Regions from separate parts of the Chryseobacterium sp. SG20098 genome, predicted to be linked through region 1. Evidence: riboswitches for the same ligand, from Rfam matches in the RefSeq annotation. Region 1 holds a riboswitch; each other region holds the start of a gene.

Region 1 (3,214 bases):
AGATGGACGTTTTCTCCCGTCTGATGATGGACAGAATTATTTTCCTTGGAACAGGTATTGATGATCAGGTAGCAAACATCGTTACGGCTCAGCTTTTATTCCTGGAAAGTGCTGACCCTTCAAAAGATATTCAGATCTACATCAACTCTCCTGGTGGTAGTGTATATGCAGGTCTAGGTATTTATGACACCATGCAGATCATCAAGCCGGATGTAGCGACAATCTGTACAGGTATGGCTGCTTCAATGGGAGCTGTATTACTGGTTGCCGGAGAAAAAGGAAAACGTTCTGCGCTTAAGCATTCAAGAGTAATGATCCACCAGCCTTCAGGAGGTGCTCAGGGAGTTGCTTCTGATATGGAAATCAACTTGAGAGAGATGTTGAAACTGAAGCAGGAGCTTTATGAAATCATCGGTCATCACTCAGGACAAACGTATGAGTGGGTAGAAAAATCTTCTGACAGAGATTACTGGATGACTTCTGAAGAAGCTAAAGGTTACGGAATGGTAGATGAGGTTTTACAAAGATCCACAGAGAAAAAATAATTGATGATAACATCATCAGAAAACCGCACCAATCTGGTGCGGTTTTTTTGTTGGATTATATTTTAATCACTCATTTTACATTCGCTGGAGGGTGGCAATAATTCAAAGAATTTTTGACGGGGCGGTTGTAACAGTATATTTTATCCATATCCTCACAAAAAAAGCGCCTTGAGGCGCTTTCTCTATTTCTTAACAATCTTATGTACCGTAGCACTTTCAGCTGTTTTAATCTCCACAAAGTAAACTCCTGAGTTTAAAGAATGAATATCAATCTTAGTAACCTGAGAAGTCATTATTTTTTGTCCTGTCACAGAGTAAATATTCACTTCTTTCAGTTTCTCAGCCGTTTCAATCTGAATGAAATCACTTGCCGGATTTGGATAAATATTGAATTTTTTCTTGGTCACAGAAGAAATTCCTAAAGTCAGCTGTGCCTCGGTGGGGGTAAATGGTCTTCTTTGCCCGAAACTTAATCCAAACCAGTCATTGTTACTCAGTTGAATCTGAGAAAGATTGGCTTTTGTTTGCCAGCTTGATAGATCTTTTCCTTTATATAACTTCCAGCTGTCTGATCCGGAAGTATTTCCAGTAAATGAATTCAATGTTAAATTAGTAATCTGATTATTCGCTGATGCAAAATTAAAATAAGAAGCTTGAGACTGGATCAGTTGTAACGCCTGTTCAGCAGTTATGCTTCCGTTATATTTAATTCCAAAAGCAAAAGAATTGGCATTTCCGTTGGCATTATCAGTTCCGAAATCAATAACGACAAGACTTTTATTAGTTCCGCTTCCTACCCAGTTTGTAACCTGCGAGGGAACAAACCAAGCAGAACTGTAGGCTGGAACTGGTGGGGAAGGCATTGTAGGAGGGGAAAAACTATAAGAAGCTCCATACCATCTTCCGTCCACTAAAAGATCATTGTTCACACCATTATTGAATGCCATAGTTGATGGAGTGTTTCCTGACCAGGTTGACCAATAGTCGTCAAGGCTGGGAGTATGATGATTGTAATTTAAACTGTACAGAAATCCGGATGGTATTTCAATTTCCATTTTAGGTTCTGCAGCGGCAATAGCAGTAATCATGTCTTCCATGGTTAAGCCATTTCCGTCAAAACGGTATCCCCAAGCATAAGAATTTGGGGTGCTGTCATCATTAAAGTCTGCAATGAAATATGCTTTTTTAGAACCGGTTCCTACCCAAAATTTAATGTCGTTTTCTGTGAATTGGGCCGACAATACCTGCATGCAAAGCAGTAAGAAAAAAAGATAGATTTTTCTCATGATATAATTAATTTAAAGTTTTATTCCCGAAACTTATCTTCAGAGCAGAACTAATTCTTTCTCTGAATCTGGTGTTTTAAGGCAGGTCTCCTGGCTCACATCTTACAACTTCCTTCCCGGATTTTCAGATCCAGTGGTTTTTGTGCAGTAAGTTTAAACAGTTTACAGTTGCGGGTACAGCTCAAGATTTGAATATTATTCTCACTTGATTCCCTATTAATGAACATTGTTCAGCCTTAAAACGCTGCAAATATATCATATAAATTGATAAGTCCGTTTTGTGAATTATTTTCCTTTAAAAAAAATGATTTTCAAATTGATTAATAATTTGGTTGGATTGTCGGTTTTTCATTTTTAAATAGATTCTTTTCTTATTTATCTTCAATGCATTCTGTCTGTTCAATTGTTAAAAAACAATTATCATTGTATTTAAGATCAGTTTACAATCAAGTCCTATTTTCGCAGCCATAAAATAGCATATGAAAAAATTACTATGTTCTGTGGGTATACTGGCTGTATTGGCTTCATGTAAAAGTGATGACGATATCGCAATGGTTAATCAGGATATTAATTATTCCAAACTCCCTCAGGAGTTTCCATTTTCAAAACTGACTACGATAAACGGAGTGGATGTTATCAACGGAGGTTTTGGGTCCGGAGCTGCGGCTCATCCTACCAGAAAAGGCGAATTCTATGTCATTACCGATAGAGGACCTAACACCGACTTCCAGAATGGGAAAAAGTTTCTTACTCCTAATTTTACTCCAACCATTATGCATTTTAAAATCAATGCTGACGGAAATGTAGAGGTCATCAAATATATTAAACTTAAAAATCCATCCGGACAGCCTATTACCGGACTTCCAAATCCTGTTGGAATGGGGAGCACAGGGGAAGTAGCATATGATGCTTCCGGAAATGTCTTAGGTACTGATCAGTATGGTCTTGACAGCGAAAGTATTGTTGCTGCCGCTGACGGTACATTCTGGGTTTCTGATGAATATGGACCGCATATTGTACACTACAGTGCTGATGGAATGGAGATGGAAAGAATAAGCCCGATCGGAGTAAATACAGGACCTAGAAAATTACCTGCTGTTTTAGCGAAAAGAAGAGCCAACAGAGGAATGGAAGGACTTTGTATGAGCCCGGACGGAAGAACGCTGGTAGGAACCATGCAGTCGATGATGTATGTTCCCAGTAAGGTATTGGCTACCAATAAAACTTTAACGAGAATTGTCACATTTGATACGGTTACAGGGCAGACTAAACAGTTTCTATATAAGCAGGAAGGAGGAGCTTCTGATTCAGTGTGCGATATTACCGCATTAAGCAATAATGAATTCCTGGTGATTGAAAGAGATGGAAATTTCGGTTCTCAGG
Region 2 (3,214 bases), 520 kb from region 1:
ATTATAAGAAAAGATTCACTGTCAGTTCACATCAGGGGCTTTATTTTATCAATACGGAAGAGATCTCTTTCTTTGGAGCAGAAGAAGGAGTTGTTTTTGCTTTTGATACAGCAGGAAAAAAACATCTGTTGAATGAATCTACTTTAAAAGAAATTGAAATGCAGTTAAATCCTTCTGATTTTTTCAGGATCAACCGTAGTGAGCTTGTTCAGAAACATCATATTGAAAGAATAGAGCGATACAATAAAAATACACTTTCCGTTCAGATAAAAGGGCAGAAAGATCATCTTGTCACAAGCCAAAGCAATACTTCCTCGTTCAGAAAATGGATTGAAGAATAAATAGGTTTTCCGGTTTTATTCCATTAAATAGTCAGTCCATGGTTATTTTTTACCTCAGCCATCACAAACGTACTGTGGGTACTCCCTATGGAATCCACAGATCCAAGCTTATTGAATACAAAATCCTGATAATGCTTCATATCCCGTACCTGAACTTTCAGAAGGAAATCAAAATCCCCGGAAATATTGTAACATTCGGCAACTTCTTCGATTTCTAAAATCTCCTTTACAAAATCATAACCTATCGATCTGTCGTGAATTTTGAGCTTGATCTGGCAGAAAACCGTAAATCCGCGATTCAGTTTTTCGGCATCAAGAACGGCCGCATATCTTTTAACAAAACCTTCCTGTTCAAGCCTTTTTACCCTTTCAAAAACAGGTGAGGTAGAAAGATTTACCTCTTTCGCAAGTTCCTTAACGGTGAGTTTAGCATTTTTCTGGAGCAGCCTTAGCAGCTGTAAGTCCTTATCATCGAATTGTTCCACAGAATATTATTCTTTTAAATGATTAAAACATTCAAATGTACAGAATTTTATGCTTTTATTTTTGTTTTTAAAAGTTTAATTTGCTTAATTATTTGATAATAATTGTATTTTTATTCTGTATTGCTAATTTTACACAAAATTAAAAACTTTTACTGATGACCATAGTTAAAGGTAAAAGTACAGTTCTTTACAGATACTTCATCAAACAGAAAAGGTTTTACTTAACGTAGATTAATAGGGAATCGTGTGCAAATCACGAGCTGTCGCGCAACTGTAAGTAACACACCAAAGGTTTCTGTCCTTGCAGATCCACTGCCAAAAGCGGGAAGGATGACGGAAACTGTTACAAGTCAGGAGACCTGCCTTTACTGAATTGACAATGCTTTCGCGGTCTGAAGCTTTGGGGTCATACAGATAATATATCGGATTCGGGTATTTTCTTTTGTAAAGGAAATTACGCTGTCTGCTATGTCATGACTTTCCTGAAACTTCTTCCGATAAAACATTACGAAGCCTTTTAAAGAACTTTCCCAATAAGTTTAATTAAAAAGTTTTAAAAAATGCAAACTCACATCCTTGGCTATCCGCGTATTGGTAGCAAAAGAGAACTCAAAAAAGCCTGCGAACAGTATTGGTCAGGTAAAATCCTTTTGGAAGAACTTCTGAATACCGGAAGAACTATCTGTAACCAAAACTGGAATATCCAGAAAGAAGCAGGGATAGACCTTATCCCGTGTAATGATTTTTCATACTATGATCAGGTGTTGGATATGAGCCTTGTAGTAGGAGCCATTCCAACACGTTACCATGAAGTGGTGCTTAAAAAGAATAATACTGAATTGGATCTTTATTTTGCAATGGCAAGAGGATATCAGAAAGACGGATTGGATATCACTGCCATGGAAATGACCAAGTGGTTCGATACCAACTATCACTATATCGTTCCGGAATTTTATAAAAATCAACAGTTTAAACTGAGCTCAGATAAGATTTTCAATGAATTTGCCGGAGCAAAACAAGCGGGAATCAATGCAAAACCGGTGATTATCGGACTGGTTTCTTATCTGTTATTAGGAAAAGAAAAAGAAGAAGGCTTCGATAAATTGGATCTGGCTGGAAATCTTCTTCCAGTCTATACAGAGATTTTAACCAAACTTCAAGACCAGGGTGCGGAATGGATTCAGTTTGATGAACCTTTTCTGGCGTTGGATTTAACAGAAAAAGCCAAAGAAACGTATCTTTCTGTGTATGCCGAAATCAGAAAACGTTTTCCGAAACTGAAATTTATCGTTGCCACTTATTTTGACGGATTAAAAGATAATGCATCAATTGCTGTTTCCCTTCCGGTGAATACATTGCATATTGATCTGGTGAGAAATCCTGAACAGTTAGATGATATTCTGAATGTTATTCCGGAAAGCTTAGGCCTTTCATTAGGAGTAACCGACGGTAGAAATATCTGGAAAAATGATTACGAAAAATCATTGTCTTTCATCAGAAAAGCTGTTGAGAAATTAGGATCTGAAAGAATTCTGATTGCACCATCATGTTCATTGCTTCATTCACCTTGTGACCTTGATTTTGAAACCAGTCTTAATCCTGAAATTAAAAACTGGCTGGCTTTTGCTAAACAAAAAGTAAAGGAAGTCGTAACGCTTAAACAACTGGCATCCGGAACGGAAAATGAACAGGTTCTTGAAGCATTTGAAGAAAATAAAAGAGCCATTGAAAGCAGAAGAACTTCTTCTCTTATCCATAATGATCAGGTAAAACAGAGAGTGAATTCAGTTACTGAAAAAGATGCTCAGAGAATAAATACTTTCAAAATCCGTAAAGAAGAACAGCAGGAAGTATTGCAGCTACCATTATTTCCAACCACTACAATCGGATCATTCCCTCAAACCACAGAAGTAAGAAGCTGGAGAGCAAAATTTAAAAAAGGAGAGCTTACTGCAGAACAATATGATACCTTATTGAAACAGGAAACGCAGAGAACAATCCGCTGGCAGGAAGACATCGGAATTGATGTATTGGTTCATGGAGAATTTGAACGAAACGACATGGTGGAATATTTCGGGGAACAGTTGGAAGGATTTGTATTCACTAAAAACGGTTGGGTACAAAGCTACGGAAGCCGTTGTGTGAAACCTCCTGTGATTTTCGGTGATGTTTCCCGCCCGACTCCGATGACGGTGTATTGGTCTCAATATGCCCAATCTCAGACTGAAAAATGGGTAAAAGGTATGTTGACAGGTCCGGTTACGATTTTACAGTGGTCTTTTGTACGTGATGATCAGCCTCGTTCAGAAACTTGTAAGCAGATTGCTTTGGCAATTCGTGATGAGGTAGTGGACCTGGAAAAAGCAGGAATCAGAATTATTCAGATTG
Region 3 (3,214 bases), 2.2 Mb from region 1:
TTGGGAAATTATAATGTAGGGGCAGTCTCTGACAATGGAGTGGTAAGCATGCATACAAGCGCAGGAGGAATATATAAATGGAATGCAGCAGGAGGACTTGTACAGATAGGTTCTATATCAAACGGTTATCCGGCAGCGGGTAGAACTGTTGTTTCGAATGACGGAACCAAAATTTCGTCCTCTATAACAAATGCAGCAACGGGATTTAATGAGATATCAACCTATGATGTAGCTACTTCGACCTGGGTAAACAGAGGCGGGCTTGTTCCTACAGGATGGGACGGTAGTGTAAGTTCAACCTGGGGGATGACTACCAATGGAAGCACGATTGTAGGTTTAGGTTTTCTTACTGCTGCAAACGCACATGCTGTGAAATGGGATGAAGCAAACGGAATGGTAGATCTGGGAAGTATCGTTGCAGGACGCAGCTCCAGAGCAAACGCAATCAATGCGGCAGGAACAGTAATTGTAGGTTGGCAGGATGAGCCAACCGGAACAAGAAGTGGGGCTAAATGGCAGGATGGAGTAGAAACTTTTATTACTGATAATAATGGAAATAATGTAGGGGAAGCAGGAGGAATTTCTGCAGATGGAAATACAATCATAGGCTCAGCAAATCCTAATCCCTATGTCTGGAATGCTGTGAGCGGACTTACTTATATAACGCATCCTAATGCTTCTTTCAGCTTCAAAGGAGGTGCCACCGGGATTTCTGCTGATGGGAAAAAAGTAATTGGATATTATAGAGCATTTGGAGCACCTCCTATGTCAGGGGAAGGTTTTATCTGGACTTCTGCTACCGGAAGGATCAATCTGAATGATTATGCAGCCTCTTTGGGAATTGCAACGAATGGAGTAACCATGGGGCTTCCTTTGGCCATTTCACAGGACGGAAAGAAAATTGCCGGATCAGGGACGAATGCTTCAGGGCAGATGATCGCTTTTTATCTGGATACTTCTCAATTTTTATCGGTGCATGATGCAGTGAAAGAGAAAAATAATATGGGTGTCTATCCTAATCCTGTGACTGATATTCTATATTTTAAAGGAACAGGAAAAATAGAGAAAGCCGAAATTTATAATATGGTGGGACAAAAGGTAAAATCATTTGATTCGGTAGAAGGGCAGATTGATGTTTCATCCCTGTCAAAAGGAGATTATATTTTGCAATACTCTATGAAGGGAGGAAAACAAGAGACTTATAAATTCATTAAAAAATAACATATATAAATAGTAAAGTAGTGGGATGAATGGCTGTTTTCAATATTGAAAGCGGCCGTTCTTTTTTGTGTATATAGCAAAAGGATAGCATGTTGTGTATAGAAAAGTCTGGTTTTTGGTGAATACATATAAAAAACTATCTTTGCAAAAATTTTGGTTTCCAGTATTTTGGAATGAAAAGGGAATCGGGTGTAACTCCCGGACTGTCCCCGCAACTGTAAATCGCAACTCAAGTTTCTGCAAAAAACCACTGTTTAATAACGGGAAGGTGCAGAATGCGAAAGTCAGGAGACCTGCCGGAATTATAATTAAAAAACATATTGCTTTCGGAGGAAAAGTAAAAAAGTATGGATATAAAAAGATCTTTAGTACTGCTTTTTTCATCTTATGGCTGTTTTCTTTTTGCACAAGAGAAAGCCATCGATACTGTTTATGTCTTCGATAATCAGATGATTAGGGTGAAACTTTTTCATCCCGTAAAAATAATTTCGGCAGAAGATGCTGAGAAAAACTCCAGTAATCTTTCTGAACTTCTGAGATTTCAGTCACAGGTTTTTATCAAAGAAAATGGCCGTGGTGCCGTTTCTTCACCTTCTTTCAGGGGAACTACCGCTCAGCAGACTGCTTTTGTGTGGAATGGAATTAATATCAATTCTAATTTTCTGGGACAGGGAGATATTAATAATATTGCTTTGTTCGGCTATGATCAGATTGGTATAAAAGCTGGTGGTGGAAGTGTAGTATATGGGAGTGGTGCCATCGGGGGAAGTATTCACCTGAATAATACCCTGGATTTTAATAAAGGCTTCCATGGTTCTTTATTTTCTGAAGTGGCTTCTTTTAATACCTATAATAACTTTATAAAAGGTTCTTACAGCAATGATAAGTTCAGTTTTAAGGCTTCTGGAAATTATTCTGTAAGTGAAAATGATTATAAGGTAAGTGACCTGAACTATATCAACAGAAACGGAAGTTATTACAATACAACGTTCAATGTAGGAGCATCCTATAAAATCACAAACGATCATAAAATTTCGTGGCAGAGCCAGTTTTTTGATTCTTCACAACGCTTTCCTGTATATGAAGAAACGGGAACAAAAACGAAATATAAAACTCAAAGTGTAAGAAGCCTTCTTTCCTGGGACTGGAACAAAACAAAGTTCAGTAATTCCCTTAAAGCAGCTTATACGGAAGAGAATTTTCAATTTTTTGGTTCGTTAAATCAGCCTAAATCAAGTAGTGGAACCGGGAAAAATTATATCTTTAAAAATGACTTTAATTATTTCCTGAATTCAAAGTGGAATTTTAATATCATAGGAGAGTTTCAGGTTAATAAAGGAGAAGGATATCAAAACGGAATATCCAGCGTCAGCAGAAATATTGGTTCTGTTTCAGGATTGTTAAGATATTTTGCAACAAAAGATCTGCGTTTTGAGGGTGGATTCAAGAAAGATTTTGTGGAAGATGTGAAGTCACCGTTGATGTATTCGTTCTCCGGAAAATGGAGTGCAGCAAAATGGTATGATGTAAGCCTTAATGTATCAAAAAACTTCAGATTTCCATCCTTTAATGATATTTATTATGAACCGGGAGGAAATAAAGACCTGAGACCGGAAACCTCTACCCAGCTCGATATGACGAATGTGTTTAAAGCAGGAGATTTCAGACTTACTTTGTCTCCATACTATATGAACATCACAGATCTTATTGCATGGCTTCCAACGGCTAAAGGATACTGGCAGGCATTCAATGTCAATAAAGTTGAATCCTATGGATTAGAATCCCAGCTGTCCTTTAGCAAACAATGGGGTAATCATAAAATCCGGGCCAATGCAGGATACTATTATGCAAAGTCTATTGATAAAGAAACGAAAATGCAGAGACCTTACGTTCCTATGCACAGAGGAAATGCCAATATAGATTACGAATATGGTTTCTTTAAACTTTTCGCACAGGGGCAGCTGAATGGCGTTACGTATACTACAAGTGACGA
Region 4 (3,214 bases), 2.1 Mb from region 1:
TCATTATTTCTGATCATAATTATCAGGAAGTTCTTGATATTTCACACCAAATATTTCTTCTGCGTGAAGGCTATCTAAAACAAATAGAAGATTTAAAAGAACTGCAGCGGTATAATTATCTTCCGAAAAGCATTTAATTTATATATTTGAGGGATCAAAAAATTTTCATGATGACTTTCATAAATAAAGCATTCTATTTATCCGCTTTCAGTATTTTATCTATTGCTTTTGTAAAAGGGCAGACTAAAGTTCCTTTTGGAGTTGTAAAAGCTGAAGAAGGATATGCCAACGTACGTGTACATAAAGACGATTACCGAAAAATTGTAGACAAGATCCGTATGCGTAAAGGAGATGTATTTGTTTATGTAAAACCTGCTCCCGGAGAAACAGAATGGATCTGGATCAAATATCCGGAGAAACAGGATGACGACAAACCTTTTGTACGGTATGAAACTCTGGATAAAGAAGGAATGGTAAATAAAGGGCGTATTGCTTATGTAGACCAGCTTCCTGCCTACACTCCATCTAAATCTAAAAACGGAAGATCTCTTATTTTTACTGACAATTCTGATCCTAAGATTCCTACTGCCCAAAGAAGCAAAGTGGTGATTGATATTTATCCTTCCAATGCAGGATACCGTAAAAAGGAAAAAGATGCCGAAGGAAAAATTCTTACGATTGATAAAGTAAAACCATGGGGAATTGGAAATGACCTTCCGGAAGGTATGACCGAAATCAAATCCATCAGAGTACAGCAGCCCGGAAGAGGATCTGTTTTTGTAAGAGAAGCCATCAAAAATATGTTCCAGCCTACCATGGATTTTGAAAACGTTGGAGTAACCTCACTTGACAACGATAATATTTTTCTTTATATGATAAACGGTTCAGGGGAAAACAGATACACTACTCTCTGGACGATTAAGAAAGGAAGAGTAATCAGCCAGATTATTTACCATAATCCGGAATAAATTCATTATTTTTGCATTCGAAAAGTTTTTACGCTTATTCATCACAGAAATTGGTTCTGCATCACTGCAGATTAAAAGGGAACCGTGTGAAAATCACGGACTGTCGCGCAACTGTAAGTAACTGAAGTCTTTATCAAAGATCCACTGTGCGAGGCATGGGAAGGAGATAAATGATGTTACAAGTCAGGAGACCTGCCTTTTTCTTAAACATGTAACTTTCGCGATTTGAAGTTGTATTGATCTGATGGATTGTTTCAGGAATTCTATAAGTTCCTGTTATTATTCTGTTGTTTCCAATCATTTCCTATCGCTTTAATTAATAATGATATATGACTACAGAAGAAAGAATTGAAGCATCCGAAACCAGAATCTTTAAAGCGGTTTTCCCTAACACAACCAATCACTATGATACCCTTTTTGGAGGTACAGCGATGCAGCTGATGGATGAGGTAGCTTTTATCACAGCAACCCGTTTTGCCAGAAAAAGAGTGGTAACGGTAAGCAGTGACAAGATCGATTTTAAAAAACCTATTCCTGCCGGAACCATCGTTGAGCTGATCGGGAAAGTTTCATACGTGGGAAAAACCAGTATGAAAGTAAACGTTGAAATTTACACCGAGCAGATGTATTCCTATGAAAGAGAAAAAGCAATTATTGGTGATTTTACTTTTGTAGCGATTGACGAATTCAAGAAACCAATCCAAATACTATAAACAATAAAGTTTCGGGCGGCCTCTGGCCGCCCGAAACTTTTCCATTCAACACAACATAGTATATCTCAACCAAAGAATAATTGGAGTTCATTTGTTTTTATATTTACTTTTAGCATGGCAAAAAAATTATTTTTACATTGCTGTCACTAAAAACTATAGAAGAACCGATATTTCATGAAAAAGATTATTGTAATCATTACCCTTATCCTATCCATTACATTAAGAGCACAAAAAGACGTTAAAATTGAACTTTCAGAAAGTTACGAATTAGGAAATATTATTCTGGCCCTCACTGAATATGGCAGAACAGATCCTTATGACGTACAGAAAATCCCACCGTATTATGATGAAATCATCACGTATTTTGAGCCTGTAAAAGATCATCCTTTACTAAAAAAAGTAAATTATTCAAGAAAAGATTGGAAAAAATTCTTAGGCTTCCGAACTGATTTCTATGCATTTTCTTTTGATGAAAAAGGCTTACTTAAAAGAGATTTTCCTTTCAATTCCTTTGGTCCTAAAGAAGTAGATGAAAATCTGGAGCTCATCAATGATTTTGTAAAGAAATCAAATTACAGAACCTTTTATAAAAATCATCAGTCGTTTTACAATACTTTAATTGCCAATTACAAAGAGTATTATTACATCAATGATACTTATACTTTTTTGGATAAAATAGCAAAAAGACCAGCCAATGAAACAGATAAGAAATACATTATTGCCATATCTCCTTTGGTAGGCGGACAGAATTGCCACAGGGATATCAATAGCTCCTTAACTGTAGACTTTCCAAATATCGGAGAAGATCTTATCCTTGGAAATTTAAAAGGTAATCTCGCAAGAAGGATTCTTGATAATCACACCGTATTTTCAGAAATCGATCATGGGTATGTAAATCCTATTTCAGATCAGTACTCAAAGGAGATAACGGAAAGCTTCAACCTTACGAATTGGGATAAAAAATCAGGATACCCGGGAATAAATTCATTCAATGAATATATGACATGGGCTGTTTACGATTTGTTCATCAACGAAAAATTTCCAGAAGAAAAAACAGACAGTCTTTCAGCGATTTATCATAAAGTGAATATCCGACGCGGTTTTATTGCTCAGAATTTATTCTCGGAGAAGCTTATAGAGCTTTATAAAAAGGAAAAGAATCTGGAAAAATTATATATTCCATTATTAAAGTGGACGAAGAAAACAGGAAACAAAATTTCCCAGCCTTCCGTTGTCAATTCCAATAATAAAGACTTTGAGAAAACTGATCTCAATAATATCGTGGTACAATTCACAGAGCCTATGAAAAAAACAAAGACTCTTCAGCTCAAATTATATGAATACATTGATGGAAAAGAAACCCGCAATACCATCATTATCGTTAAAAATCCGGTCTGGTCTAAAGACGGGAAAGAAGTGAAATTCAGCCTGGATACTTCTTATAAAAATTTTGTACTGGGATTTTATGTACATAACAGTATGGCTGGATTTTATTCAAAGAAGGGAATTTTATTAAATCCCGACAATTACTTA

Evidence for each region. Region 1 has a riboswitch for cobalamin ahead of RHP76_RS22260 (T9SS type A sorting domain-containing protein). Riboswitches for the same ligand answer to the same signal wherever they lie in the genome.
Region 2: linked by a shared signal. The riboswitch ahead of metE (5-methyltetrahydropteroyltriglutamate--homocysteine S-methyltransferase) and the one ahead of RHP76_RS22260 (T9SS type A sorting domain-containing protein) in region 1 are both predicted to bind cobalamin.
Region 3: linked by a shared signal. The riboswitch ahead of RHP76_RS08875 (TonB-dependent receptor plug domain-containing protein) and the one ahead of RHP76_RS22260 (T9SS type A sorting domain-containing protein) in region 1 are both predicted to bind cobalamin.
Region 4: linked by a shared signal. The riboswitch ahead of RHP76_RS08180 (acyl-CoA thioesterase) and the one ahead of RHP76_RS22260 (T9SS type A sorting domain-containing protein) in region 1 are both predicted to bind cobalamin.

Annotation. Positions count from the first base shown of each region.
Region 1 is NZ_CP134622.1:4,858,417-4,861,630, forward strand. Features, by position in the region: gene clpP (ATP-dependent Clp endopeptidase proteolytic subunit ClpP) at 1-545, shown strand, start outside; gene RHP76_RS22260 (T9SS type A sorting domain-containing protein) at 728-1,831, opposite strand; cobalamin riboswitch at 1,894-2,085, opposite strand; gene RHP76_RS22265 (esterase-like activity of phytase family protein) at 2,311-3,214, shown strand, end outside.
Region 2 is NZ_CP134622.1:257,945-261,158, forward strand. Features, by position in the region: gene RHP76_RS01170 (LytR/AlgR family response regulator transcription factor) at 1-341, shown strand, start outside; gene RHP76_RS01175 (Lrp/AsnC family transcriptional regulator) at 365-826, opposite strand; cobalamin riboswitch at 1,022-1,208, shown strand; partial or broken gene metE (5-methyltetrahydropteroyltriglutamate--homocysteine S-methyltransferase) at 1,387-3,214, shown strand, end outside.
Region 3 is NZ_CP134622.1:1,948,245-1,951,458, reverse strand. Features, by position in the region: gene RHP76_RS08880 (T9SS type A sorting domain-containing protein) at 1-1,221, shown strand, start outside; cobalamin riboswitch at 1,359-1,537, shown strand; gene RHP76_RS08875 (TonB-dependent receptor plug domain-containing protein) at 1,569-3,214, shown strand, end outside.
Region 4 is NZ_CP134622.1:1,790,196-1,793,409, forward strand. Features, by position in the region: gene RHP76_RS08170 (ATP-binding cassette domain-containing protein) at 1-137, shown strand, start outside; gene RHP76_RS08175 (hypothetical protein) at 168-968, shown strand; cobalamin riboswitch at 1,003-1,183, shown strand; gene RHP76_RS08180 (acyl-CoA thioesterase) at 1,298-1,681, shown strand; gene RHP76_RS08185 (DUF4932 domain-containing protein) at 1,856-3,214, shown strand, end outside.